DNA from 2 places in the Rhizobium sp. CC1099 genome. Region 2 is predicted to be linked to the other one. Evidence: predicted binding sites of a transcription regulator. Region 2 holds the regulator's gene; the other holds the start of a gene.
The links. The regulator LexA, encoded in region 2, represses DNA repair genes until DNA is damaged. The targets are predictions, from matches to a motif close to TGTTCNNNNTGTGTTCNG.
Positions count from the first base shown of each region.

Region 1: the regulator LexA is predicted to act here: its motif matches at 1,950-1,967, upstream of QA644_RS14180 (glycosyl transferase).

Region 1 is NZ_CP121641.1:2,794,804-2,802,454, forward strand. It holds gene QA644_RS14175 (ELM1/GtrOC1 family putative glycosyltransferase) at 1-940, shown strand, start outside; gene QA644_RS14180 (glycosyl transferase) at 941-1,855, opposite strand; gene QA644_RS14185 (membrane-anchored protein) at 2,118-2,834, shown strand; gene QA644_RS14190 (acyltransferase family protein) at 3,116-5,044, shown strand; gene QA644_RS14195 (polysaccharide pyruvyl transferase family protein) at 5,242-6,321, shown strand; gene QA644_RS14200 (transposase) at 6,469-6,858, shown strand; gene tnpB (IS66 family insertion sequence element accessory protein TnpB) at 6,855-7,208, shown strand; gene QA644_RS14210 (IS66 family transposase) at 7,277-7,651, shown strand, end outside.
Region 2 is NZ_CP121641.1:1,512,881-1,520,531, forward strand. It holds gene lpxB (lipid-A-disaccharide synthase) at 1-1,003, shown strand, start outside; gene gltA (citrate synthase) at 1,029-2,318, opposite strand; partial or broken gene QA644_RS07800 (hypothetical protein) at 3,046-3,275, shown strand; gene lexA (transcriptional repressor LexA) at 3,256-3,972, opposite strand; gene QA644_RS07810 (VOC family protein) at 4,178-5,056, shown strand; gene kdsA (3-deoxy-8-phosphooctulonate synthase) at 5,053-5,898, shown strand; gene QA644_RS35130 (methyl-accepting chemotaxis protein) at 5,921-6,553, opposite strand; gene QA644_RS35135 (methyl-accepting chemotaxis protein) at 6,553-7,425, opposite strand; gene QA644_RS35140 (hypothetical protein) at 7,516-7,647, opposite strand.

The sequences.
Region 1 (7,651 bases), 1.3 Mb from region 2:
GGTTGTCAGCGAGTCTAAAATTGGTACGATGTCTCAATGCACCGGCGTAGCAAATAATTTTGGTGGGCCAGTCCTTCAAAAACCCGTTGTGGTAAAACACGGCATCTCAAAATATTTTTCACCGCGTTTGTTCTCTTCACGAGAAGCAAGGCCTGATGTCATCATTTCCTGTGGTTTCAGGTCTGAGAGCCACGTCATAAAGATGAAACGAGCCTTCAAAAGCCGGCCGTTTATAGTGCATCTCCAGCGCCCGAGGGTATCCGGTTATGATTTGGTTTTCGTATCCAATCATGACTGGACGAATGAGTTCGATGAACTGCCGCAATACGAGCGGATGGTAGGCGTGCCACATCGGCTCCGGGCCGAAGAGATACTGCTGCGGCGGGAAAATGCCAGGCGCCTGTATAATCCGCAGGGACGCAAAATAGCCTCCGTGTTCGTTGGAGGTTCAAACGGTGCCTACGTTTATGACGATCGGGCGATAAGCGGCATCCAGGACGCAGTTAGAACTCTTGCAGACGACGACTGGCAAGTTCTCGTGTCAACATCTCGAAGATCCGACGATGAGACTTTAAGAAGACTACGCGAGATTGAATCGCCAACCGTCACCGTTTGGGATCGATGTGAACCAAATCCTTACATTGACTACGTCGCGGCGGCTGACGCCTTTCTCATCACAAAGGATTCAGTGACAATGCCATGCGAGGCGCTAGTGACCGGCCGACCGGTATATTCCTTGGATCTGTCAGCTGTTCCCGGCGATCGGCTGGTGAAGTTTGAGCGCTTTCATCGGGATCTGCGAGAAACATTGAAATTGACGCGGTCGTTCGAAGGTCGACTTGAGGCTTATTCGTATTCACCGCTAAATGAAGCCAAGCGTATAGCGCGCGTCATTGAACAAAGGATCGGGTTCCAACCCGGACCATTGACTGGAGAATAGTCAGTCGCTTTCGAAGCGCTCGTCGTAGCGATAGCCGATTTTCAGCAATGCGGAAACGGGCGAAAAACAATCCAATTCAATGGACTTTCTACCTGCATATTGCTTTGCCGCAGCGAAAAACGCGAGAATACGACGCTCTGCCGATAATATTCCAGTATAAGCGGAGGAGGTCTCATTTTCGTAAAACCGAGGGAGATTCGCGTTGGAAATATCTATACCAAAAAGGCCAATGCGCGTCGCGCCCGACGCTAACGCAAATTGCATGGCAGTTGCGGCGACAGAGCCCGCGGGGAATATGCCTTTGTCAGGATCTATCGAGACTGCCGAATTCTCACTCCGGAAAAGCCAGTCGCTTTGAACAGCCACTTCTGAACGTCGTTTTTGCCCATATGGTGCAAGAATGTTTCTGATGAGCACTACCTTTCTGTCTCGAAGCCAGGCACTGTCAATCTCACAAATCGCTCGAATGACGCTGATCGATAGTAAACATGGAACGTTCTGAGGAACCTTCTCCTTAAGGAGAGTGAAATGCCTCCACACGAAGCGCTCATCCTCCACAACTACAGCGAGCGGCTCTTGTATCTTTGATCCAATAAGGCTTATCGCTCCGTTGAGTAACAACGCACTGCCGGCCGGTATCTTCTCAATTGCGCACTGGTTGATTGACGGGCCGCTGCCGACGATAAAAACACAGTCAGGTTTGTTTGGATTGACATCAGCAAAAGCCAGCGTTTCAACAATATCGACCGACCGATAACGAATTAAGGCTTGTTGCCGCTCCTCGGAGGAAATTATTTTGAGCCCCGGCAGCCAATCTTGAAAATGGCTTTTAGATCGGCCGAGAAACAGCCTAACGCCGATTTTGATAATGGATCGTGCCAACGGGCGGTTTGCTGAGTGAAATATCTCTCCCATGACAACGCTACCTGATCGTTTTATTAGTAAGGCCGAGCGGGCGCTTGAAATCTTCGCTATCTGTAGCGTCTCCTGAAGGTCGCCCGCTGTGATTTGTTCAAAGTGTGGTCTGTGCAAAGTTATTGGCTTGCGACCACTAGAAGTGTCAAGGTAATAATCCCGACGAGAACAAAGCCGTATCTCCACTGCCGAACGTCGAACCGACCGGTAGAAAACTGGCTGTCACGCGAAATGCCTACTTCTATGAAATCCTTGAGTTAATATGAGCATCAGTCAACTTCGCAAGCGGGTGTACCGAACACTAAAATATAAACTTGCACGGCCAAGCCCTCCGGATTTACGCACTCCGTTTCGCGGTCCCGTCGTCGTGGTTGGATCTGCCCCGCAAGCAAATCTCCCTGCTGGATTAGATCGCAACTTTAGCATTGTGACAGTCAACGGGTCTCAGGCTGTCACAAAAAACTGGGGCATCGAGAGACCAGACATTACGTTCATGCAATTCAACCAGATCAGAGGTCAAAATACCAATGCGGTTGAGGTTCGCCGAGTGCTGCGGGGGCAGTCCACAAAGGCCTTATATGTCTTTCTCTGGCCGGAGGGTGAGGAAGCACTCAAAGCGGGCTTGAGCGCATTTCACTACCAGTACGAGAGTCTAACGCTTGTCAACAAATACGAAAGAATGGCGCTGCTCGATAAAGTTTGTGGCCTAAGGACTGCGGAAATGGACGCGAGTGAAAAGTGCTCCAACGGAGTAAATGCCGTGCTGTTTGCCTTCTGCCATGGCGCGAGCGAAGTCATAATTACCGGTATTAATCCTCGGTCCACTGGGCATGCGTACAATAACGAAAATCTTGGGCGACTTCATCAAACTATGGACGAGATGGTTTTCAGCAAGCTGTTGCGCGATGGGTGGCCGCTTTACACCGCGGATCCTCAAGTTTCTTCAGCGATCGGCATACCGCTATGGATGCCGGCGTAATGCGTTAACGCCACGTATAGCCACACTAGGTTGACGGAATGCGCAGACTCACGGGAGACCCGGAACTTCGCAAGGCGGTCCCCGCCGGAGGGATGCTTCTTGGTGGCAGGTCACAATGATGTGATGGTCGAGTATTCGTGGAAACGCTGCAGCATTTGCTGGTCCAGATATCTCGCTGTGGCTTACCGGAAACGCCCCGATTGGAGGTGCCGCCTCGATATTGCTATTTTTGCTCATTCGAATATGACCTCGACTTCTCAATCACTCGAGGGCGCAAATTTATGAAGTACAGGACAGAGATCGAAGGACTTCGCGCCGTAGCTGTCTTGTCCGTGATTGTTTTTCATGCGTATCCAAATGCTCTGCCCGGAGGCTTTATCGGCGTCGATATATTTTTTGTGATTAGCGGCTATCTGATAACATCGATCATTTTAAGGGACATAGAGGCAAGAACATTTAGCATCGCACGCTTCTTCGAAAAGCGTGCGCGGCGAATTCTACCCGCTCTTTTTTTTGTAATCGCGTGCTGTGTACCGGCCGGGTGGTATTGGATGATGCCAGCGGAATTACGCGCGTTCTCAGATTCAGTTATTGCAGCATGCCTGTCGGTATCAAATATCTTCTTCTGGACAAAAAGTGGGTATTTTGCGCCTGAAACGGCCCAAATGCCGCTACTTCATACATGGAGCCTTGGGGTCGAGGAGCAATTTTACGCGATCTATCCGTTTTTGCTACGCACAATAGGCAAGAAGTCATACAAGAAGAACGCAATGCTACTATTTTTAGTGGCGGGAGCCACGGTCAGTATTATCGTAAGTTACATATGCTCGAAATATTATCCCGAACTGAACTTTTATTTTCTTCCGACACGAGCATGGGAGTTTTTCTTTGGAGGGGCCTGCGCTGTCTTCTCCGGTCGCCGAGAACGCGATCATGGATGGTGGGCTTGCGCGGGGATCATCCTTATCGGCGTTGCGGTTATCTGTTTCGATGAGAGCTCTCAGTTCCCCGCAGCAAGTCTGGCAGTAGCTGGAACATGTTTAGTCCTAACATTTGCGAGAAGCGGGAATTTTGTAGGAAATAGCCTATCGCTACCACCTCTAGTGATGGTGGGCACGATCAGCTATAGCGCGTACTTGTGGCATCAGCCCCTGTTTGCTTTTGCTAAAATTCGCAGCGTAGACGTGCCAAACGGAATGACGATATTCGCCTTGATAGTCGTCTCCTTGGCATTGGCATATTGCACGTACCGTTTCATTGAGCTGCCGTTCAGACGCAAGCCTGATCAAGATATTCACGTTAGCAAAGGATTCGTCGGTGGCTGCGCTGTCTTTACAATCGCGCTTGTTAGTTTTGGAATCTACGGAAACCTCACAAAAGGCGCCCCATCCCGGTTACCACCTCAAATTTCTAATTTTATTCAAGAGAACGCATGGAATCGACGCTGTCTAGCATTTACGGATCCTTCTCCGCTCCAATTGCCGGAACCAAGTTGCGTTTATAATTCTGAGCATGATTCTAGCTACGCGATCGTAGGGGATTCCATAGCTTCGTCACTGAGCCCCTCTTTAGCCGCGCAACTCGATCGACACGGCATTGCGTTGGAGCAGATGACGCATACCGCATGCGCTCCAATTGAGGGAATTAAGAGCAGTGGAGAGTCCGCACAAGGCTGTCCAAACTATATTCAGACTGCATTCGAACGTATCAAAGCCAGTGGGGTTAAGACAGTCATCCTGGCAGGGGCGTGGATCACGTTTTTCGACGAGAAGAACCTGGTGCGCAACAAACAACCAATCACGCTTGCGTCTTCGAAGGGAAAAGCCATGGTGCGTGACGCGCTTCAGTCGACGGTGAATGAACTACTGGAATCCGGTATTCGGGTTGTTTTGCTATATCCGGTCCCCAGAGGAGATTCACAGGTTGTGGCCAAGGTCGCCAAACTAATGCTAACCGGCAACCTGAAGCCAACAGTTTCGGTTTCTAAGGAAAAATATATTTCCCAGGCGAAAGACGCAGTTGATTACCTGGACAGCATTAAGGGCGGTAATATAATCAGGGTTTTTCCCTCGCATTCTTTTTGCAACACAGCTGACAATAACTGTGTCTTAGCATCAGGAGGCCAAGCTTATATTTACGACAAACTTCACCTCACGAGGGCAGGTGCAGATGTTGTCGCAAAGAATATCGTTGGCGCTCTAATTAATTGACCGAGCTCCAGGCGTATTGCCTCATATTATCGTCTTTATAGGTGTTTAGAATTGGCGTTATCAAAGCCCTGTCTTACAGTCCGGCGAACTTATGGCCGACGATGGATAGATCCAGTTTTGACCTTCTTACGGCACTCGATCTTCTTCCGCTTCTGCTCAAGGCAGGCAAACATGTTCTCGTATTCTCAGGATTTTCCATGGCCAATCGCAAAGCCGTTTTGATCAATGATACCTCTACAAAGCCGCACCTTGGATGCCGTCTCGTTGTAGCTCAAATTGTAAACCTCGCCTCTCAAGAGGGCATCGAAATTAGCGCGACGTCATCCGTTCATGTCGATTGGCGTGAGCAGCCACTTGTACAGGAGCATATAAGAAACGCAGACCTCGTTATTGTTAACGGTGAAGGTACTCTCCATGATGCAACCAAACAGGCAAAGGCTCTCGCAGATGTCGCGCCTTTTTGCCGTGATGCAGGGGTGGCTTGCGTACTCATAAACTCGGTTTTCGAAAGAAATGACGAGGCTATCGCAAAGGCATGCAGTTTTTTCGATAAGATCTATGTCAGGGAATCTCTGAGCGCAAAAAGCGCCACTTCAATGGGCCTCAGGGTCAATGTGGTGCCGGATTTGACGATCTCAAGCAATGTATTTTCTCCGGCGTCCGGAACAGAGCGGAATACACAAATTGTTGTCACGGATAACGCCAACAAGGTGGCGCAAAAGGAAATCATCGATCTCGCGATTCGACGGAAGGATACGACTTTCTTGAATCTCAACACTAGTGACTTGGAAAATCCCTTCATTGACCAACAGCTGCGACCGCGCGTGGTATTTTCCCCGAGCGGCCAAGTGACGGGGACTCCGCCTCATCGCTCTCCTGGGCGCATATCATACAAGGCCTTTCGAAAGTCGGTCTTCCGGCCAAACATGATGCAGCGCTGGGCCATGACTAGAGACTTTTCTCGTTTCCGTCCGGCGACTGAGATTTTGGCAACGATCGCCCAGGCAAAAGGCGTTGTCGCGGGACGTTTTCATGCCGCCTGTCTCTGCCTTCTTGCCGATACTCCCTTTGTCGCTGTTGCGTCAAACACGTCCAAGACGCGCGGTATGCTGATGGACGCAGGCATTCCGGGGTTGCTGGCGACAGACGCGGGCTCAGCGTTTAGCTCGGAGTTCAAATGGGGCGATGCCGAAAAGGTTGCTGCTGCAGAGTACGTTGCCCGAGCTAAGCGCGACGCCACGGCGATGTTTCGTGATATCGCCTCTTTAATTGATTAGGGCTCTCGGTTGCAGCGTCTCGTCATGTCCTGGTGCGTGTTCCGATGAAGCCGTGACTGCTACCGTAACCGATGTTCCGACCCCACATTGCCGGTATTCGCCTGATCTGGGATGGGCTTCCATGGAAGAGCGACAAGGAGTTTCTCCATGGAGACTACGTTGGAGGTTCTCACGACGCGGCGGGGCCGACGTGAGGCTCATCGCCAATGGCCGGACGAGGTCAAGGCCAGGATTGTTTCGGAGAGCTTGCGACCGGGCGTGACGGTGAACGAAGTCGCGGAACGCTACGGCCTGAAGGCAAACCATCTGTCGTCCTGGCGAACTCTGGCGCGGCAGGGCAAGCTGGTTTTGCCGGAGCCGGAAGAAGCAGTCGAATTCGCGGCCATGGTTATCGAGACGCCCGTGCCGGAGCCGCTGGCTGCCAAGGCGGTTTCCCGCGCTGAGGTTATCGTCGGTCCGGTCACGATCCGCCTTGAAGAAGGTGCGTCTGCTGCCCGGATCGCAGCCATCGCGCGTGCCTTGGCGGCGACGACATGATCTTCCCATCGAACCGCGTGCGGATCATGGTGGCGACCAAACCGGTCGACTTCCGCAAGGGTCACGACGGATTGGCAGCGCTTGTGAAGAACGAGCTGCGCAGGGACCCGTTCACCGGAACGGTCTTCGTGTTCCGGTCTCGCAAGGCGGACCGGCTGAAGCTGATCTACTGGGATGGCTCTGGTATCGTGCTGGCCTACAAGAGGTTGGAAGAGCACACCTTCACCTGGCCCGGCATCAAGGATGGCCTGATGACGCTGAGCCACGCCCAGTTCGAAGCCCTGTTTGCGGGTCTCGATTGGCGGCGGGTTCGTGCGGTCGAGGCGAGAGCACCGGAAGCCATCGAATAGCTGCGGCACGATGACTCGCACGACAGATTCCGAAGGCAAGATCGGTCGGGATTTGATAGGTTCCGGCCATGCTGGACGCCGCCGATCTTCCCGATGATGTTGCCACCCTGAAGGCGTTGCTGGTCGCGGCGCGGGCACGCGAGGCAGGCAAAGACGCCCAGATTGCCCGCAAGGATGAGCGGATCGAACGGCTTGAGAAGCTGGTCGCGGCCTTCAAACAGGCAGCCTTCGGGCGCAAGTCCGAGAAGACTGATCCCGACCAGTTCGATCTGGCGCTGGAAGACCTGGAAACGGCCATGGCAGCGATCCATGCCGAAGAAGAGGCGGACGCTTCTGCCGGGAACAGGGTCACCAGGCCACGCGCGACCAATCGCGGCTCTCTTCCAAAACATCTTCCTCGTGTCGAAGAGGTGATCGAGCCGGAAAGCCTGATCTGCGCCTGC
Region 2 (7,651 bases):
TTCGATTATGGGCGTCACACAGGTGCTTGGAAACTTGCCGAAGCTTGTCGCCCGCATCAGGCAGACGACGGCTGCAATCATTGCGGCAAAGCCCGATATTCTGATCGTCATCGACAGCCCGGATTTCACCCATCGCGTTGCCAAACGTGTTCGCGAAGCCCTGCCGGAACTCCCGGTCGTCAATTATGTCTGTCCCAGCGTTTGGGCGTGGAAGGAATATCGCGCCCAGCAGATGCTCGCTTATATCGACCATGTGCTGGCCGTTCTGCCATTCGAGCCCGCGGTGATGGAGCAGCTCGGCGGACCGCAGACGACCTATGTCGGCCACCGGCTGACGGCGGATGCGGATTTGATTGCCGCCAGGCGCGGCCGGGCAGAAAAGCTCAAGACCGTCGCGGAGGGCCGGAAAACGATCATGCTGCTCCCGGGCTCACGCTCGTCGGAGATCACAAAGCTGCTTCCCTATTTTCGCGATGCCGTCAATGAGCTCGTCGCCCGCGGTGGCACAATGCGGTTTCTCTTGCCGACCGTCAGCCGCAGGGAATCGATGGTTCGCAACCTCGTGAAGGACTGGGAAACGAGACCGGAGATCCTGACTGGCAATGAACAGAAATGGCGGGCTTTCGCGGAGGCCGATGCGGCAATGGCTGCCTCGGGGACTGTCATCCTCGAGCTTGCACTTACAGGCGTGCCGACAGTCTCAGTCTATAAGACAGACTGGATCATCACTATGATGACGCGGCGCATCAAGACGTGGACAGGAGCAATTCCTAATCTGATCGCCGACTATGCCGTCGTCCCGGAATATATCAACGAGGTCGTTCGTGGCGCGAGCCTGGCGCGCTGGATGGAACGCCTTTCCAGCGACACGCTCCAGCGGCGCGCAATGCTCGAAGGTTTCGACCTTGTCTGGCAGCGCATGCAGACGGAAAAGCCGCCGGGCGAGAAAGCGGCGGATCTCGTTCTCGACATTCTGGACAAGAAAAAACCCGGCCGTCTCTGACCGGGTTTTTTCGGGCGGAAGCGGCTTAGCGCTTCGAAACCGGAACGTAGTCGCGCAGCGGTTCGCCGATATAGAGCTGGCGCGGACGGCCGATGCGCTGCTGTGGATCCTCGATCATCTCGTTCCACTGGGCGATCCAGCCGACCGTGCGGGCCAACGCAAAGAGCACCGTGAACATCGTCGTGGGGAAGCCCAGCGCCTTCAGCGTGATGCCGGAATAGAAGTCGATGTTCGGGTAGAGCTTCTTTTCGATGAAGTATTCGTCGGTCAGCGCGATGCGTTCCAGCTCCATCGCGACTTCGAGAAGCGGATCGTCCTTGTGACCGAGTTCGGCGAGAACCTCATGCGTCGTCTTCTGCATGATCTTGGCGCGCGGATCGTAGTTCTTGTAGACACGGTGACCGAAGCCCATGAGGCGGAACGGGTCATTCTTGTCCTTGGCGCGGGCGATATATTCCGGAATGCGCTCGACCGAGCCGATTTCCGAAAGCATGTTGAGCGCCGCCTCGTTGGCACCGCCATGAGCCGGGCCCCAAAGGCAGGCAATGCCGGCCGCGATGCATGCGAACGGGTTGGCGCCCGAAGAGCCGGCGAGGCGAACCGTCGAGGTCGAGGCGTTCTGCTCGTGATCGGCGTGCAGGATGAAGATACGGTCCATGGCGCGCGAGAGGACCGGGTTCACGACATATTCTTCGCACGGTACCGCGAAGCACATGCGCAGGAAGTTCGAGGCGTAGTCGAGATCGTTCTTCGGATAAACGAACGGCTGGCCGATATAGTACTTGTAGGCCATGGCCGCGATAGTCGGCATCTTGGCTATCATGCGCAGGCTTGCGACCATGCGCTGATGCGGATCGGTGATGTCTGTCGAGTCGTGGTAGAAGGCAGACAGAGCGCCGACACAGCCGCACATGACGGCCATCGGATGGGCGTCGCGGCGGAAGCCGGTGAAGAAGCGAGACATCTGCTCGTGCACCATGGTGTGATGCGTGACGCGGTAGTCGAAATCCTTCTTCTGGGCAGCCGTCGGCAATTCGCCGTAAAGCAGCAGATAGCAGACTTCCAGGAAGTCGCCATGTTCGGCAAGCTGTTCGATCGGGTAGCCGCGATGCAGCAGAATGCCTTCATCGCCGTCGATATAGGTGATCTTCGATTCACAGGAAGCGGTCGAGGTGAAACCAGGATCGTACGTGAAGGAACCGGTGTTTTTATAGAGTGCACCAATATCGATGACATCCGGACCGATCGTTCCGCTTTTCACGGAAAGATTGGCGGTTTTGTCGCCGATTTTGATTGTTGCGCTTTGATCCGTCATGCTGATCCTCCAAACTGGCGGCGGCGCCATAAAAGCGCCATAGGGTTAAGCGTCCTCTCCGATAGCTATATGATCACGGCGCCAATGCCAAGTTACCGTGGCGCCATTTTGTGCATCGCAGTATCAACTTTTAGACACTCCTGCGATGCCGGAGGCGCATAGCGGAAGCCAATGATTTAATTCGGCTTTTTGCAATCCATTTTTTTGGACTTTTTTCAATCGATTATTGTTGCTGAAACGCCCTCAGGGCTGCATTCTGGTTGTATTCATAGGGTGTCAGCGGGCTGGGTGCATGCCGGAGTTGAAAACGGCCGAGCTGCGCATTCCGCTTCAGCAGATGTCGCGGACAAGCAGTGTGCGCGCTTCCCGGCTTGCGCTTTTGGAATGCGGGAAGAAGCCTTTGGCAAAAGCAGAGCTCTCGCCCGTCAATAGCCACCGTTCAGTCCCGTAGCCACCGATCAGTCATTGTGGCTGCATACCCAAGGCTTTCGGCCTGCAAATGGCGAGCTAAGGAGCCGCTCAGGGCACACGCCTGCGCTTTGCGACGGTTTTTTCGGGCTTGGGGCGGCGATCTGGTTTGCGTCCGGCACGAATGTTTCGCTCAGCGCTTTGGCTTTGACCGAAAGCAGCCGTGAAGGCGCTGCGACCCGCGAAAGACGGAGGGAAAGCGAAATTTCACCGGAGCAGCAGGAAGAGGCAAGAAATGCGATGCGGAACGGTGCCACGCCCGGCTTGCGATGCCGCGGACATCGTCGTCACGCGGGCAAGGCTGCGGTTCGGCGCCTGCCGATGCGGCGCAGTGCATTTCGCGAATGAAACCTTGCGGAAAACCGGCGCCGTCGAACCGTGCTTTGGACAACCGCCTTCGAGAAACTCGATCGCCCCCGCCACGCCTATGAGTGGCGCGCCGTCGCCTTTGCCGGCGACGCGCTGCCGGTCAATGGTAGCGGCGGATAAGGCCGACGAGCTTACCCTGAACCTTTACGCGATCCGGTCCAAAGATGCGCGTCTCGTAGGCGGGGTTCGCCGCTTCCAGCGCGATGGACGCACCCTTGCGGCGGAACCGCTTCAGCGTCGCTTCCTCGTCATCGACCAGTGCCACGACAATGTCGCCGGGATTGGCGGTGCTGGTGTTGCGGATGATGACCGTGTCGCCATCGAAGATGCCAGCATCGATCATCGAATCGCCCTTGACCTCAAGCGCGTAGTGTTCGCCGGAGCCGAGCATATCGGCCGGAACGTTGATGTCGTGCGTGTTGTTCTGGATCGCCGAGATCGGCACGCCTGCCGCAATACGGCCCATGACGGGAACCGAAATGGAGCTGTTATTGTCTTCGTTCGCCGGCTTCGGCGCGGCGGCAGCAGGCTGCGGCTTGCCGAGGCTGCCCTCGATGACGCTCGGCGAAAAGCCGCGGCGGGGCTGGATGCTCGGGCTGTAGGCTTCCGGCAGCTTGATCACTTCAAGCGCGCGGGCCCGATTCGGTAGGCGACGAATGAAACCGCGCTCTTCCAAAGCGGTAATCAGCCGGTGGATGCCGGATTTGGACGCGAGATCCAGCGCATCCTTCATTTCGTCAAACGATGGCGGAACGCCGGATTCCTTCATACGCTCATGAATGAAGAGGAGAAGCTCCTGTTGTTTGCGTGTCAGCATCGAAGTTTAACCCCAAATTCGTGAAACAAAGCCAGAACGGACACTATATGTTCCATATGTGTTCCGCAAGTACCTAAATTTTCGTAAAACTTCGTCTCAACTGCGTTCATTTTTGGAAACTTTTGTTTGCCGGATCAGCGCTTTCAGCTTGCATTGACCACATAGCGGCACACATCTTCAGCACATTAAATGGAGACCTGACGCCATGCTGCATCCGTTGGATCATCTTGTTCTACCGGTCACCAACATCGATCTCGCGCGGGAGCGGCTGGGACGATTGGGGTTCACGGTTGCCGCCGAGGGCCGTCATCCTTTCGGTACGGTGAATGCTTGCGTTTTTTTCGCCGACAAGACCTATCTCGAGCCGCTTGGCGTCGCGAGCGCGAAAGAATGTGAAGAATCAGTGCGGCACGGAAACGTCTTTGTGGCGCGCGACCAGGCCTTTCGTTTCCGGTGCGGCAATGACGGATTCTCTGCGGCCGCATTCAGCACGGAGGACGCGGACGCCGACCATGCTCATTTCGTGCGTGCGAGAAAGAGCGGCGGCGCCATGCTGGAGTTTTCGCGCCTGATCAAGATGCCGGACGGGTCGCAATCGACAGGCACTTTCAAGCTTGCCTTTGCCGCCGATCTTCGGGTGCCGGATTTCTTCCTCTTTGACTGCCAGCGCATCAACGCCTTTCCGGCCGATCGGAGCGCGCTGGAAAAGCATGCGAACGGTGCAACCGGTATCTCGGAGATGGTGCTAAGCGCGCCCGAGCCTGAAGCCTTCGGCTCGTTCCTTCAGTTGGCCGTGTCTACGACGGAAATCGAGCGGACACCGTTTGGCGTGGCGATCGCGGCAGCGAATGCCAGGATCAGTCTTCTGTCGCCGGAAGGGATGGAGGCTTATTTCGATTCGGTGCCGTTATCCGTGGATAAGGGGCTAAGAGGCAGCGCTATCGTTTTCCGCACCACCGATCTTGCCGTGACAGAAGCGCTTTTGGCTGATAACGGGATGCCCTATACACGCAAGAACAACAGAGTCCTGGTGAAGCCTGCGCCCGGCCAAGGTGCGATCTTCGCCTTCGAGGAGATCCGATGAGCAATACGAATTCCGAAGTCGCAGTCGGCGAAGGTGCCGGCCGCGTCGTATTTTCAAACAGTGGCAGGCTGTCGCTGATCGCCGGCGCATGCGAAATGGAGAGCCGCGACCATGCCTTCATGGTTGCGGGCACGCTCAAGGAGCTTTGCGGCAAGCTCGGCATCGGGCTCGTCTACAAGACCTCCTTCGACAAGGCGAACCGCTCTTCGCTGTCGAGCAAACGCGGTATCGGTCTAGAGAAGGGCTTGGAAGTCTTCGCCGACCTCAAGAAGGAACTCGGCATTCCGGTTCTGACAGATATCCATTCGGAAGAGCAATGCGCGCGGGTCGCCGAGGTCGTGGACGTTCTGCAGATCCCGGCCTTCCTCTCCCGTCAGACGGACCTGCTTGTCGCAGCCGCGAAGACCGGCCGTGTCATCAACGTCAAGAAGGGCCAGTTTCTCGCTCCCTGGGACATGAAGAATGTTCTCGCCAAGCTAAATCAGAGCGGCAATTCGAATGTTCTGCTTTGTGAGCGTGGCGCGTCCTTCGGTTACAATACGCTGGTCTCGGACATGCGCTCGTTGCCGATCATGGCGGCCATGGGGGCTCCGGTCATTTTCGATGCGACCCATTCCGTGCAACAGCCCGGCGGCCAGGGCACGACGTCGGGCGGGGAGCGCCAGTTCGTCGAGACGCTGGCGCGGGCGGCAGTTGCGGTCGGAGTTGCAGGTGTCTTCATCGAGACCCACCAGGATCCGGACAATGCCCCCTGCGACGGCCCCAACATGGTGTATTTGAACGACATGCCGCGGCTTCTGGAAAAGCTGCTGGCCCTCGACGCCGTCGCCAAGGCGGCCTGATACTGGCGGAAGGTGCCCGCCGTCAACCGGCGAGCGCCATCCTTTGGCTTGAGTACGACCGCGTTGCGGCGGACGCCGTTACGTCGTCGAGAAGGAAACGGGCCAGCAGGTGATTGAGGTGTATCGCCTCGTCACCGAGCTCGCGGCAGGCGGCACTTGTCTGTTCAACCATCGCCGCGTTCTGCTGCGTGACGCTGTCCATAGTGTTGACGGCGGCGTTGACTTTCAGGAGAGCGGTCGTTTGTTCGGTGGAGGAACGCACGATCGACTCGATCAGCGCGGTGACCTTCAGAACCTGCTGATCGATATTGCTGAGCGCTTCACCGGTGCGGTTGACCAAGGCAACGCCGGCCGAAACCTGGCTGGAAGACGTCTCGATCAGCTGCTTAATTTCCTTTGCCAGATTGGCGGAGCGGCCGGCAAGGTCGCGCACTTCCTGTGCAACGACCGCAAAACCCTTTCCGGCCTCGCCCGCGCGGGCGGCTTCCACGCCGGCATTGAGCGCGAGCAGGTTGGTCTGGAAGGCGATTTCGTCGATGACGTTGATGATATCGCCGATCTGCGCAGATGATGTCTCGATCTTCTCCATCGCAGCGACCGCCTCGTGCACGACGGTTGCCGAATAGCTGGCGCTTTCCTTCGTCGCCGTCATCATCACGTTGGCTTCATTGGCCCGTCCGACGAGTTCTTGACGGTGACCGTGATCTGGTCGAGCGCCGAGGCCGCCTGCTCCAGCGAGGCGGCTTGATGCTCTGTTCGCCGGGCCAGATCGTTTGTGCTCGATGCGATTTCGCCGGAGCCGGTCCTTACTACATTCGTCACGGTCGAAATTTCCCTCATTGCCTCAGAAAGCGTGCGGACGCTCGAATTGAACTGCTCGCGCAGCTTCTCGTAGGCTGCGTCGAAAGGCTCGCTAAGCTGGACCGTGAGATCGCCGCCGGAGAGCCGTTCCAGGCCGCGGCTCAGGCTGGCGATGACGCCCTCGCGGACGGCTTCCTCGTCTGCCTTGGCAGCGGCAAGCGCCGCATCGCGCTGTGCTTGGGCCTGACATTCGGCATCCTGGCGCGCACGGATATTGTTCCGCTCTTCGGCGGATTCGCGGAAGACGGTGACGGCGCGCGCCATCTCCCCGATCTCGTCGGCCCGGCGGCTGAAGGGCACATCCTTCGAATAGTCGCCGCCAGCAAGGATCGCCATATAGTCGCGCATCGCCGAGAGCGGCACGATGGCGCGGCGGCGGAAGACGTAAAGGCCGCCAAGAAGCAGGCAAAGCGAGACTGCGGCAGCCGCGAGCGTGATAGCCGAAAGGATGCGTGTCTGTTCGGCGGCGTCCTTTTCAGCGGACGCCAGGAAGGTGTTCGCCATATCGACGAGTTCGTTGACGGCGTTTTCATGGATATGGAAATTCGTCGCAAGCTTTTCGAAGGACGCCGGAATGACTGCGGCGTCATTCTTGACAATGGCCGGCGCGAGTTCCTCCTGCATCACCTTCCAGAACACGTCGCCTTTGACAAGGACATCGTTCAAGAGCTTCTGCTTAAGGTCCGAGCTGAGCGCGGTCGCCAGCCAATATTTGCGGCGGTCCTCGTAGGCGGGTTTCAGGACATGTTCGATGCGCTAGACGTTCTTCTTGGCAACGTCGGGGCGCTGCACCGCTTCGAGCGCAAGCATGTTAGACTCAACGAGGTAGAGGGGCGGCGGCAGGATATCGGCGACGAGATCCTTGCCGTAGATGATTTGCTTGTACATCTCG